2 regions of the Lactococcus sp. EKM203L genome follow, and region 1 is predicted to be linked to the other one. Evidence: predicted binding sites of a transcription regulator. Region 1 holds the regulator's gene; the other holds the start of a gene.

The links. The regulator CtsR, encoded in region 1, represses protease genes until heat stress. The targets are predictions, from matches to a motif close to TTGGTCAAAAAAGGTCAAANA.
Region 2: the regulator CtsR is predicted to act here: its motif matches at 5,434-5,454, upstream of clpB (ATP-dependent chaperone ClpB).

What each region holds. Positions count from the first base shown of each region.
Region 1 covers NZ_JAALEQ010000006.1:60,486-67,612, forward strand. Annotated here, with positions in the region: gene hpf (ribosome hibernation-promoting factor, HPF/YfiA family) at 24-581, opposite strand; gene HFD15_RS10270 (ATP-dependent Clp protease ATP-binding subunit) at 715-3,165, opposite strand; gene HFD15_RS10275 (CtsR family transcriptional regulator) at 3,155-3,610, opposite strand; gene greA (transcription elongation factor GreA) at 3,787-4,260, opposite strand; gene mltG (endolytic transglycosylase MltG) at 4,320-5,972, opposite strand; gene rpoE (DNA-directed RNA polymerase subunit delta) at 6,108-6,671, opposite strand; gene HFD15_RS10295 (adenine phosphoribosyltransferase) at 6,888-7,127, opposite strand, start outside.
Region 2 covers NZ_JAALEQ010000001.1:536,672-543,798, reverse strand. Annotated here, with positions in the region: gene HFD15_RS02845 (ABC transporter ATP-binding protein) at 1-807, opposite strand, end outside; gene purN (phosphoribosylglycinamide formyltransferase) at 974-1,522, opposite strand; gene purM (phosphoribosylformylglycinamidine cyclo-ligase) at 1,551-2,573, opposite strand; gene clpB (ATP-dependent chaperone ClpB) at 2,756-5,359, opposite strand; gene HFD15_RS02825 (hypothetical protein) at 5,547-6,353, opposite strand; gene HFD15_RS02820 (hypothetical protein) at 6,560-7,127, shown strand, end outside.

The DNA.
Region 1 (7,127 bases):
TAGAAAAATCTATCCTTATTTTTTTATTCTGTTTCAATTAAACCATAACGACCATCTGTACGACGGTAAACGACATGGGTTCCGTTACTATCAGCATCTGTAAAGACGTAGAAATCATGTCCCAACATATCCATCTGAAGCACTGCTTCTTCGGCATCCATTGGTTTTAAAGCAACATGTTTAGTACGTACAATATCTACGTGATCCTCAGCAACTTCATCGGCTTTTTCTAATGGTGCAAACTCATCGCCAAAAGCTTGTCCTGTTGGGACAGCATTGCGTGGTTTACGGTTCATACGTGTCTTATATTTACGAATTTGACGTTCGAGTTTTTCTTCTACAAAATCAATGGAAGAATACATATCTTGTGAAGTATCTTCTGCACGTAAAGTGACATTTTTAGCTGGAAGAGTTACTTCAACTTTAGCTCGTTTTTCGCTGTAAACTTTAAGATTAACATAGGCTGTTACTTCATGACCATCGTTGAAATATTTATCAAGTTTTCCGATTTTATCTTCAACATAAGCGCGGATTGCATCAGTCACTTCGACGTTTTCGCCACGGATATTAAATTTGATCATAAGAGTACCTCTTCAACAGTTCTTTTGTTTCAATGAAGCCCTTAAACTTTTGGAATTTTCAGGACTTCTGAATCTTTTCGAACTGTCCTTTCCTTTATTTCTAATTTAATTATAACATGAAACAGCTTTCATCTCAAACAATTTGAGCGATTTTAATTTTTTTATTAGATGCCCCAATTGAAACATGATTACCTGCTTTGATTTCACCAGAGAGCAATTGTTCACTTAAAAGGTCTTCAACTTCTTTTTGAAGAGCCTTGCGGAGCGGACGTGCACCATATTCTGGGTCAAAACCTACCTCAGCAATTAATTTCACCGCTGACGGTGTGAGTTTAACATGAATATCTTGTTCTGCCAGACGTTTAATCAAAGATTTACTCATAATTTTAACAATTTGTTCAATCTCTTGACTTTCCAATGAGTGGAAAACAATATTTTCATCAATTCGATTAAGAAACTCAGGACGATAATGACGTTTAAGCTCTTCTAATATTCTTGATTTCATGGCTGAATAATCAGCTGTGATATTTTTAGCGCCAAAACCAACTGTCTTATCATCACGAAGAGCAGTCGCTCCCAAGTTTGAAGTCATGATAATAATTGTATTTCTGAAATCAACTTTACGACCTTTAGTATCAGTCACAAAGCCATCATCTAGAATTTGCAACATGATGTTGAAAACGTCAGGATGAGCTTTTTCGACTTCATCTAAAAGAACAACAGAATAAGGTTTATTACGAACGCGTTCTGTCAATTGACCACCCTCATCATAACCTACATACCCTGGAGGAGCTCCAATCAAGCGTGAAGTCGAATGTTTTTCCATGAATTCACTCATGTCAACACGAATCATATTATCTTCACTACCAAACACACTGTCAGCCAGTGCTTTAGCAAGTTCGGTTTTACCGACCCCTGTTGGTCCAAGGAACATGAAAGAACCCATTGGACGACGGCTGTCAGCAACACCGGAACGTGCCCGACGAATGGCTCTTGAAACGGCAGAAATAGCTTCTTCTTGTCCAATAACTCGTTTGTGTAATTCTTTTTCAAGATTGATTAAACGATCACTTTCAGACTTAGTCATTTGTGTGATTGGAACACCTGTCAGTGTTGAGGCAACAGCAACAACAGCTTGGTCAGTAACTTCTTGACGTTTATCTTCTTTTACTGAGAATTTATAAATCTTGTCAGCAATTTTTTCAACTGCTTTTTCTTTTGTACGAGACGCTTTGATATCAAGTTTAATGACAGCTTCTGATAATTCTTCTTGAGCTTCCGCTAATTCTTTTTCTAAATCAAGACGTTTTGTTTGTTGATTTTTGACAGAAATTTTCACTGCTGCTGCAGCTTCATCAAGTAAATCAATGGCTTTGTCAGGCAATTTTCGGCTAGTCATATAACGAACACTGAGCATTACAGCACTTTTAATGGCTTGGTCAGTAAATTTCACTTGATGATAGTCTTCAAATTTTTCACGTAAGCCTTGCAAAATAGCAATCGCTTCATCTGGACTTGGCTCATCAACATTTATTCTCGCCAAACGGCGTTCTAAAGCTTCATCTTTTTCAATATATTTTTGATATTCATGATAGGTTGTTGCTCCGACCATTTGAAAATCACCACGAGCAAGCGCTGGTTTCAAAATATTTGCGGCATCATTGACAGAATCTATACCGCCACCAGCACCGATGATTGTGTGTAATTCATCAATGAAAATAATGACATCTGGATCACTGCTAACTTCTTCAACAATAGCTGTCAAACGATCCTCAAATTCACCTCTAAATTTTGTCCCAGCAACAACAGTCGCCATATTCAAGGCCATAATTCGACTATTCATCAAACCAATTGGAACTTGACCATTGACAATTCTTTGAGCCAAACCTTCAATAATTGCTGATTTCCCAACACCGGGCTCTCCAACTAAGACAGGATTATTTTTTGTTCTGCGGCTGAGAATATGAATCAAACGGTCAATTTCAGCTTCTCGTCCAATCATTGGGTCAAGTTTACCCAAGCGAGCTTCTTCGGTTAAATCTGAGGATACAGAGTCTAACGTTGGCGTCGTTGAATTTTCTGCAACTCCCTTTGCCATCTTACGTTTTGACATTGGAGTCACAGCTTTTTTACTTTCTGGAACTTTGAGTCCAGTTCTTTTCTCAAGCTCTTTTCGCAAAGATACAATATTGATTTTTTGTAATTTCAGAAGTTGAAGACCAAATCCATCTTCTACTTGAAGTAGGGCATAAAGCAAGTGTTCTGTTCCAACGGCTTCTGAGTTATTATGAATTGCTAAAAAACTTGCCGCAGTCATCACTTCTTCTGCACGAGGTGAAAAACGTAAAGTTGAACGTTTGACCTTAACATGACTTGATAAATCCTCTAAATCAATCAGTAAGTCAGAAGAATCAACATTCATTCCAGCAAGGAGGCTGTATGCAATTGAACCTGAGGTCGTTGCCATTGCAGCCAGTAAATGAGCACTTTCAATGGTGCCATATTGATATTGGTGAGCATACTCTTCCGCTTTTTCTAAAATTCGGTCAAGCGTTGGTGTATATTTTATATTTTCAAATTTCATCGTCACGGTCCAATCTGTTTATTATACTTTTCATCATTATACCACGAGTAAAGGGACTAATGGCTCCGTCAGTAATGACTAACAAAAGTAGATTTCCCTCACGTTCTGTCAGTACTTTCTCATCAAAGAGAAGTTGAACGATATCATGGGCAGCTTTACTTGAGAGATTAGCTGGAACTTTCTGGTAAAGAGCCGTTAAGAATTCATGACGAGCAGAATATTGATACTTCACAATTTTGATGTATCCACCGCCACCACGTTTTGATTCCACATCAAAGCCTTTTGAGGCCGTAAATCGTGTTTTTATCACATAATTAATCTGACTCGGCACGACATCAAATTGATTGGCTAAGTCCGCTCGTTTAATTTCAATGACTTGTGCTTCTTCTAAAAGCTTTCTCAGATAAGCTTCGATAATATCTGATGTATTTTTTTGACCTGCCATCGCTCCATCCTTTCTTTCATCCATTTTCTAAATAATCTTTGACTATTACTGACTATTATACCTGAAAAATATTATTTTTACCAAAAATAGCAATTTTAACTTACTGACAGACTTAAGCGTTGAAAAGTAAAAAAACCGTTACTAACGGCTTTTTTACTTATTATATTCTAAAATAATTAGTCAACTTTTACAATTTTAACTGTCATTTCGCCAACTGGAAGTGGTACATTTACGATGTCTCCAATTTTTTTACCAATCAAAACTCGAGCAATTGGTGATTCATTAGAAATTTTTCCTGAAAATGGGTCAGCTTCAGCAGTACCAACAATTTGATAAGATTCTTCGTCAGTTTCGCCAACTTCAACAAAAGTTACGTTTTTACCAAGTGCTACTTCGTCTTTAGCAATTTTTGCGTTATCAACAATTTCAGCATAACGAATCATTGTTTCAACAGTTGAAATACGTCCTTCGATAAAGGCTTGTTCATCTTTAGCTGCTTCGTACTCTGAGTTTTCTGAAAGGTCACCATAGCTACGAGCAACTTTGATACGGTCAATGACTTCTGGACGTTTCACAAGTTTTAAATTTTCAAGTTCTAATTTTAATTTATCAAGCCCTTCTTGGGTCATTGGGAATGTTTTTTCCATTATATTTCTTTCCTTTTTTATAAACTTTTTTCTCTTTTAATCAAATCTAAATTAATGATAGCTTAGCTACTTATCTTATCATTCACATATTTTTGAACATTTGCATTTTGTTCATCTAAGTTTTTAGCAAAATAAACTTTCCCTGTTGTTACGTCAGCAACAAAGTATAAGTAGTCATTTTGAGCAGGATCAAGTACTGCTTTAATAGATGATAAACTTGGACTATCAACAGGACCAGGGCCAAATCCAGTATTTGCATACAAATTATATGGCGAATCTAGGTTGGTGTCAATATTAGCATCCTCTGAAAGACTTGTTTTTTCACCAAGTTTACCTTCGGCATAAAGAATTGACAGATTAGAACCCAAAGTCATTCCAGCATTCATACGATTATAGAAGGTTCCAGCAACATTTCGTCGATCATCATCATTGTTGGCTTCTTTTTCAACCAAAGCTGCTAAACTCAAAACTTCATTGACAGTCAAATTCTTTTGAGCAATTGTATCATAGTAAGGAGTGAGCTGAGTATTGGCTGCTTGAATCATATTTTCAATGACTGATTCAACTGTCGATGATTTTGTGTAATCATAAGTCGCTGGGAACAAGTAACCTTCTAACTGATATTTGATTCCTGAATCTTTTGTTGGCAAGCTTGCGAACAGTTTAGGATAAGCCTTAACCATTTTAGCGATAAAGGTTGGGTCTTGAACGGTTTTCATGAAGTCTGCTTCAGAAAATGGCGTTTTTGCATTCTTTTCATTGCTTCCACTATTAACTGTCACAGCTTTAGCAATTTGTGTTAGCGTATAGCCTTCAGGAACTAAAATTTTACCTAAAGTTGGAGCAACAGGTTTTTCTGTTCCGCCTTCTTCAAGTTTACTAGCAATTGTAGATAAGCTCATGTTTGGTGCAAGATTATAGTAACCGCTTTTAAACTCTGAATAATTTTTAAATTTTGTATAATACTGAAAAACCATTCCATTTTTAATAATGGATTGTCTTTGCAAAATTTCACCAATTTGCTTACTACTTGAACCAGCAGGAATATTGATTGACTTAGCTGTTGCATTCTTAGAATCCAAAGGTTGAATGCCAGATTTTACAAAGTTATAGCCATACCAACCAGTTCCTCCAACAACTAAAACTAAAAGAACAACAATCACAGCAATGATTTTTCCTGCTGTTACTTTTTTCTTTTTCTTATTTTTGTTCTTATTCTTATTTTTCTTGCTAGAAGAAGTTTTTTTAGAAGAACTGTTGGTTCTTCTTGAAGGTTGATGTTTAACCATTTTTTCTGATTCTTTTTTTTCTGAAAATTGTTCTTGTTCAACCTTTTCATCTTGAACTTTTGATTCACTTCTTGAAAATTGAGGAGGAATATCTTGGTTTTGAATTTCCTCAGAAACCACTCCATCTAAATTTTGACGCAATGAATCGCCTTCTTCTGAAAGGTTTTCATTTTCTACAAAAGGTTCTTCTTCGTTTTCATCCGCTGCTGGAAAATCAAAGACGGGAAGTTTGAAAGGCTCAAGATCAACTTTCCTTGGTTCGATTTTTCGCTCAGGTTCTTCTGAGTCACTCCTGCTGGGACGTTCGAAATCTTCAGGGTCTGGGAACTTAGTTTCTGCTTGTTTCGCTGCATTTTCTTCAAGTTGGCGAAGTATTTTTTCTTTAAAACTTCCTCGAGAAAATTCAGTTGTTTCTTTGTCCACCAAATTTTTTCTCCTTATGATTAGCTTTCGCTCAATAATAAAATTTTACTTTTCCTAATTGTAACCGTTCTTTTAATTTTTTACAAATAAAAAGAGAATATTCATAAAAGTGAGGCTGATGCCTCACTTTTATGTGTTTTAGTCTTCATCAGTATCGTCTGAATCATCTTCATCGTCTTCTACATCGATGTCAACTTCTTCATCTACATTATCAAGTTCAACTTCCGCAAGTTCTGCGTCATAAGCAGCGACGTCATCTTTATCTTCGTCTTCTGCTTGAGTATCGTATGACATGTCTTCTTCAGTTGTTTCTTTTGCGCCTTCTTCATCTTCTGGATCGATTTCGTCTTCGATACCAAAAGCATTGACTTTTTTACGTTTTTTAGCTGGTTTTTCTTCTTCTTCGTCTTCAATTTCATCAAGAGCGATAACTTCTTCGTCAATCTCATCAATGGCGTACCATGAACGAAGTGCCCAGATATTATTTCCTAATGGAATGAAACTTCCGTCTGTATTGATTTCTGTATAAAAACGAGAAATACTAGCTTTAATTTCATCATCTGATTTTTCCAAATAATCTTGAATCGCTCTGATGATTTCAGAGAATTGCATTTCTTTGCCATTTTGCTCCAATAAAGCATGAGCAACTTCAATCATTGAAAGTTCTGAGATTTTTTGTCCTTCTAAGGCTGTAATTTTCAAGTTTTTACTCTCTCTTTTCCTAATATAAAATATAGGCTCATTTCCTAAAAAACGAACGCTATGTGGATTTTCTTTTTATAGTGTATATCAAAATTAGCTTGCTGTCAATATTTTACGCCAAAAAACCTCTGTTTACTTGCTTTTAGCTTAACTATACTCTCTTGTTTTTATCAAAAGAATACTAATAACATTTATTGGCTACCGACAGTAAAGAAATTAATAGTGCATTAGAACTTTATAATCGTAATCTCCGATTTTTTCGCGACCTTTAAGTTCATCAAGTTCGATAAGGAACGCACATCCGACAACAATTCCACCCATTTTTTCAACAAGTTCAATTGTAGCAGCAATTGTTCCACCAGTTGCAAGCAAATCATCAACAATCAAGACACGTTGTCCTGGTTTGATGCTATCTGAATGCATTGTGAGTGTGTCTGTTCCGTATTCTTTTTCGTA
Region 2 (7,127 bases), on a different contig from region 1:
CATGACAACACCAATGCCAATTTGCCCATTCATGATAAGAAAACCAGCAACAGCTAAAATCAAAAACTGCCCTAACATACTTGTCCCTAATAAAGAATACTGCATCCAAGCACGAGTAAAAATTAATTTCACATTCGCCGTAGCTAATTGATTAAATTTCCCCATGGTTCGCTCTTGCATAAGACCCAATTGTTTATTATGATAAAGCACTTCATAACCACGCAAGTAATCCGTAGATGTCGCTAAGGCATCATTTGCAAGCTCCGACACTTGTTCCGTATCTCGTTCCACTGATTGTTTAAACATTTTTGGAAAATAGAACAAAAGTGCTCCAACCAAAAGGGTTGTCAAAAGCAATACCCAGTGGAAAAAGATAATAGCAATTCCTGAGAATAGCATCGCAACAATTCCCGTATAAACAAAATAAATCTGGTGGAAACCATTATCATAAAGTAGTTTTGTATCATTATTTAACCACGAATTATAATCTTCCTTACTATTTTTTTCAAAATCAGAATAAGAAATTTCCGTCAGAGGCTCAATGATATCCCGGCGTACGGCATTAAGCTGTTTTTGTATGGCAATTTCTTTCCAAACATCACGCGCTCCTTGAACAAAACTATCGACCATCCAAAGGATAATATCAATAGCTAACCATAAGAAAAATTGATTCATCTCTTTTGCAATCAAAGAATTGAGCACATTTGCTAAAAAGACCGAACTCAAGACCGCAAGAGCAATATCAATCGTGATAAGTAAGAAAACCATAAAATTTTCAAATTTGAATTCTTTAAGATACTTTACCATTTTTCCTTCTCTTATTTTACTTAAGATTATGTTACCACTACATTTTAGCATTTAAATTTCAAAAGTAAATAGCGCTTACAAAAGTATTTTAGATGTTTTATTTTCTTAAAAGAACTGAAAATTTTCTCTTATTTTTATTAAGCTAAAACGTAAGAAAAAAACTTCATCATTGCTGATGAAGTATAATTTGGCGAACGACTTCTGGATAGAGCTTGTGCTCTGCTTCATGAACAGAACGCTCATAGACTTCTAAATCTTCGTGATAAGCGAGCGGGATTTGAGCAATCAATTCCCCAGTATCAACACCCTCATCAACATAATGAATACTGATTCCCAACCCCTTTTTTGCCTCATGTGATTCTTCAATCGCATGAGGTGAACCAGCAAAATCTGGAAGATAAGAAGGGTGAACATTGATTATCTTTCCTTTATATTTTGATAACATCGTCGCACCAATGATTTTCATGTAGCCCGCCAAGAGAATTAAATTAATTTCTTGGTCTTCTAAAATTTCCACCAAAGCCTTCTCATAATCCACTTTTGAAGAAAATTCTTTTAACTCCAAACTTGCCTTTGCCACCCCTAATCGCTCAGCACGTTCAAGTACATAAGCATCATGATGGTCTGAAAAAACAAATTTCACTTGGTCTGGAAATTGTTCAGCTAGTGTTTGAAAGTTTGAGCCATTTCCTGATGCAAATACTGCAATTTTCACGCTATCCCCTATTCTCAATGAAAAAAATTTATTTTTTAATCACTACTGCTGAATCTTGTCTTTTGACCATTTTACCAATTTCAAATGCATTCAACTCTTTTTTGAGAGCTTCAGCATTTTCAGGAGCAACAGCGATTACCATTCCAATTCCCATATTGAAAATTTCATACATTTCTTCATGTTTGATATCCCCATATTTTTCAAGAGCATTGAAAATTGGTAAAACATTCCAAGAACCTTCAACAATTTCAGCTGACAAGCTATTTCCGAACATTCTTGGTAAATTCTCATGGAATCCTCCGCCTGTAATATGAGCAATCCCTTTTATTTTATTTTGTTTAATCAAGGGTAAAAGCTCTTTGACATAGATTTTTGTCGGAGTTAAAAGAGAATCAATCAAAGATTGGTCAAGTTCAGGCAACGATTCATTCAAATCAAAGTCAGCAAAAACTTTCCGAACCAAAGAGTATCCGTTAGAATGAATCCCAGATGAGGCAAGACCAAGCAAAACATCGCCCGTTTCCACATCTTTTTCGCCATCAATTAATTGTGATTTTTCAGCCACACCCACAGCAAAACCAGCTAAATCATAATCATCTTCATCATACATTCCGGGCATTTCAGCTGTTTCTCCACCAATCAGAGCTGCTCCTGCTTGCAAGCAACCTTCGGCCACTCCAGCCACAACTTGCTCCAATTTTTCAGGAATATTTTTCCCTGTAGCAATATAATCCAAAAAATACAATGGCTCAGCCCCAGCAGCAATAATATCATTGACGCACATGGCTACGCAATCAATCCCAATCGTGTCATGTTTGTCTGCTTGAATGGCTAACATCAATTTAGTTCCCACACCATCTGTCCCCGAAATCAATACAGGCTCTTTCACATCAAGCACAGATAAATCAAAACTTCCACCAAAACCACCCAGTGCCCCAAGCACACCCAAACGTTCGGTTTTAGCCACATGCTTCTTAATACGAGAAACCACCTCATATCCTGCTTCTACATCTACCCCAGATTTTGCATACGCATTCTCAGACACTGTCATTCTCCATTTTCTGATTTATTTTATTCTACTTCCATGTTAAATGATTTTCAAACATAAAAAAAGTTCCAGCGGGTAGTACTGAAACTTTTCGATTGAATCGTTCGGAAATAACAAATCATTTCAACTGTAATTGTCTATCAAATATAAAAAAACGCCAGCATCAGCTAACGGTTTTTTTCTATTTATTCAGCAATCGTTTGAATATCAAAGTCAATCTTGTTATCTACAAGCGTTACAATAACTTTTGATTTTGGTGGAATTTTTCCGCCGATAATCAGCTTAGCTAATGGATTTTCGATGACTTTTGTCAAATAACGTTTGAGTGGACGTGCACCATAAGCTGGTTCATAAGCATTTTCGGCAATCCAAACTTTTACTTCTTCACTCAACTCAAGTTGAACATCCATTTCTTCAAGACGATGTGAAAGTTGGCTAGTCATTTTAACGATAATATTCTTAATATCCTCAAGTGCCAATGGTTTGAAAAGAATGGTATCATCAATTCGATTTAGAAATTCTGGTTTGAAATGTGCCCGAAGTTGAGCCATCACGTTTTCAGTTGTTTCTTCCGAAATTTCACCATTTTCTCCAACATTATCAAGCAAATATTGAGAACCGACATTTGAAGTCATAATCAACACTGTGTTCTTAAAGTCAACGAGAACACCTTTAGAGTCCGTCAAACGGCCGTCATCCAAAACTTGCAACAAGATATTGAAGACATCTGGATGTGCTTTTTCGATTTCATCAAGCAAGATGATTGTATAAGGATTACGACGAACGGCTTCAGTCAATTGGCCTCCTTCATCGTAACCGACATATCCTGGAGGTGCTCCGACTAACCGAGAGACAGAGTGTTTTTCCATATATTCACTCATGTCAATCCGAACCATATGTTCTTCTGAATCAAAGAGATTTTCAGCCAAAGCTTTCGCGAGTTCGGTCTTACCTACCCCAGTTGGACCGAGGAAGAGGAATGAGCCAAGTGGACGATTAGGGTCTTGAATTCCTGCACGCGCACGGATAATGGCATCAGATACGGCTTCAACAGCTTCATCTTGTCCAACGACCCTTTGATGCAGTGTTTCTGGCAAGTGAAGTAATTTTTCACGTTCACCTTCAACCAATTTGGTAATTGGAATACCTGTCATGCGTCCAACCACTTCAGCGATTTGTTCTTCAGTGACTGATTCTTGAACTAAGGATAAATCATCTGATTTTGCTTTTTCTTCAATAGCTTTGAGTTCTTTTTCAATTTCAGGAATTTTACCATAACGAAGGGCTGCTGCTTTTTCTAAGTTTCCTTCATTTTGAGCTTCTTCCAATTCGTGGCGAGCATGTTCTAATTCATTTCGTTTTTCAGAAATATTGCCCACTTCTTTTTTCTCAGCTTCCCATTGAGCTTTGAGTTGATTATTTTCTTCTCGAAGTTCAGCAATTTCACCACGTATAATTTCAAGACGTTTCTTAGAAGCATCATCTCGTTCTTTTTTGAGGGCCGCTTCTTCAATTTCTAATTGCATCAAGCGACGATTAGCTTGGTCAAGTTCAGTTGGGAGTGAATTCATTTCTACACGAATTGTTGCACTGGCTTCATCAACCAAGTCAATGGCTTTATCTGGTAAAAATCGGTCAGTAATATAACGATTTGAAAGGGTTGCTGCTGCGACTAAAGCATTATCATGAATGGTCACTCCATGGTGAATTTCAAAACGTTCTTTTAGACCACGCAAGATTGAAATTGTATCTTCAACAGTAGGTTCAGTAACCAATACCTTTTGGAAACGACGTTCAAGTGCTTTATCTGTTTCCATGTATTTACGATATTCATCCAAGGTAGTTGCCCCAATCAAATGGAGTTCACCACGTGCAAGCATTGGTTTTAAAAGGTTCCCAGCGTCCATTGAACCTTCTGTTTTACCTGCACCAACAATCGTATGAAGTTCATCAATAAAGAGGATAATTTGTCCATCTGATTTTTTCACTTCATTAAGGACTGCTTTCAAACGTTCTTCAAATTCACCACGATATTTCGCTCCTGCAATCAGGGCACCCATATCAAGTGAAAAGATTGTTTTATCTTTCAGATTTTCAGGAACGTCTTTTCTGACAATCCTTTGTGCCAATCCTTCAACAATGGCTGTTTTACCAACCCCAGGTTCACCAATAAGAACGGGGTTATTTTTTGTTTTACGAGAAAGCACTCGAATGACATCACGAATTTCTTCATCACGTCCAATGACAGGATCTTGTTTACCTGATTTAACTTGAGCAACGAGATCTACCCCATATTTTTCAAGTGCTTTGTATGTTTCTTCTGCATTTTGACTGGTCACTTTATCACCTCCGCGTAATTTTTCAATTGCAGCTTGCGCTTTTGCTTTTGTTAGTCCATGGCTAACCAAATAACTGGTCAATGGATTTTGTTTTAATTCAAAGAGGGCAAGGAGAATAATCTCAGTTGATAAGTATTCATCGCCCTTTTTTTGCGCAATTTTGTCTGCTTCAGTAAATATTTGGAACAAATCTGGACTTAGGTTTTGACCATAAGTAATATTTGAACCTTCTACTGAATTAATTTTGTCAATTTCTTTTTCAATTAAATTTGTAAAGTCATCTAGGTCAATCCCTAAATCTTTATAAAAGTTCGCCCCAAAACTATTAGGTTGAACAAAAATTCGCCATAAATGTGGAACTTCAATCACTTGGTGATGACGAACTTGCGCAATTTGTTGCGCTGAACCAAGTGCTTCTTGCATCGTTGTTGTCATTTTTTCGATGTCCATAAAAACACCTCATTTCGATTTCATAGTTAGTAGTGATTATTATCTTTTTCTCACTACATTCTAATTATAATACTTTGGTCAGTAATGGTCAAACTTTTTGATTCGTTTTTTTGACTTTTATTATATACAAAAACTACTGACAATTTTTTGTCAGTAGTTTTAATATTTATAAGTAAAATCAGTTATTTCATGGATAAGCAATGCTTGCTGCTAAGCTTCCGTCAGGATTTTTAAAATTATATCTAACTGAAAGGTTGGCAATACCTATACTTTTAAAAATAGATTCGTTTTCATTAAATAGGGATGCTAAATTATTTTTCATTCCTACTATTTCATCAGGACTGACCACTCCCATATTTTGAGAAAGTGTAAAAGTAATAACGAGTGTATTACCACTGACAGTAACGATTGCCTTAGTAAAAATTCCTCCACTTTCAGAAATAATGTTTGAACTTTCTGCATTCATCCCATCAGCGAGTTCTTGCAAAGAATTATTTGAAGGATTTACTGACAAACTGACAGCATTCCAAGCGACTGCTTTATATTTCCAACCAATATTAATCAAGTTATTTTCTTCATTTGAATTACCAGTGTAGTTATGGGCACCAGATTGGGCATTGGGATTATAAGCAACGTATATCGGCAAATTTCCGCCTGAATAAAAAACTGCTTTTCCTTGATTATCCCACTTCCAGCCTTTATTTACCAAAGACTGCGCTTCATACTTACTTTTTGTGTAATAATGATCACCACCCACAGCATTGGGATTATAAATCCGATAAACCGTTGTCCCTTTATCTGGCGCTACCCAACCTAATCCTTCATCAGTCCAACCAACCTTAATATCAAAATCTCGTTCAGTTGCACTTGTAGTATAAAAATGCTCTCCGGTATTATGATTATATAGACGATAAACCAGGCTATCGGCACTCACTCGAAATCCCACAGCGATGGTGGTTCCAACTATTAATATAGCCAATAATATTTTTTTCATAATTTACTTCCTCCTTTGAAAGCGTTATTATTATGTTGCTAATATTATATTCTTTTGTTAATTTTTTGTCAATTTAATATTTTAGTTTTACAAAAAAACGGAAGAAGTCTCTTATTAGATTTTTATCAAAAAAAGTGAAGCTGTCTTTTTAATACACTTTGCCTTATAATGGATTTAGATGTCAAAATAGAAAAGATAGGAGAAAAATGACTCAACATCTAAATTCTTTGGGAAAGTCTGCCCTCTTAATATTAAGTAATACAATTATTGTCCTTCCATTCATGATTTTTATTCAAATTGCAAAAGGAACCTCGCTTCTTGCCCTCCTTCCTTTTTTGCTCTTTTATACTTTCAGAATGACTGGCGTATTCTTTATAAGGGGAATAAAAACAAGAATTAACAGCTATAGTCTTTTAAAAATTTCATTGTATGCCGGTTTACTTGGTTGCTTACTTGGTTTTATTGGTTCTTTCTACTTTCCTTTCTATACTTTATCCGGTATTCTTTTAGGAGTGAGTGCAGCTTGGTTGCCGATGTCAAACACTTCGGTAAATTATTATCTAAAAAATACTAACCAGCTTATCAAAGGAAAAACCTTAGTTAGCTTACTTTTATTTTTAGCCCTTGGCTTTTCTTTTGTCTTATCCCCTTCTCTAAAATATCCCCTGTTCTTTGTCTTCTATGGAATAGTTTATCTTCTCTCCTTCCAATTAGTTGGAAATTTGGACAATTACAAAGTTGATCCAAATGATTTAGAAAAAGCTTCATATAAAT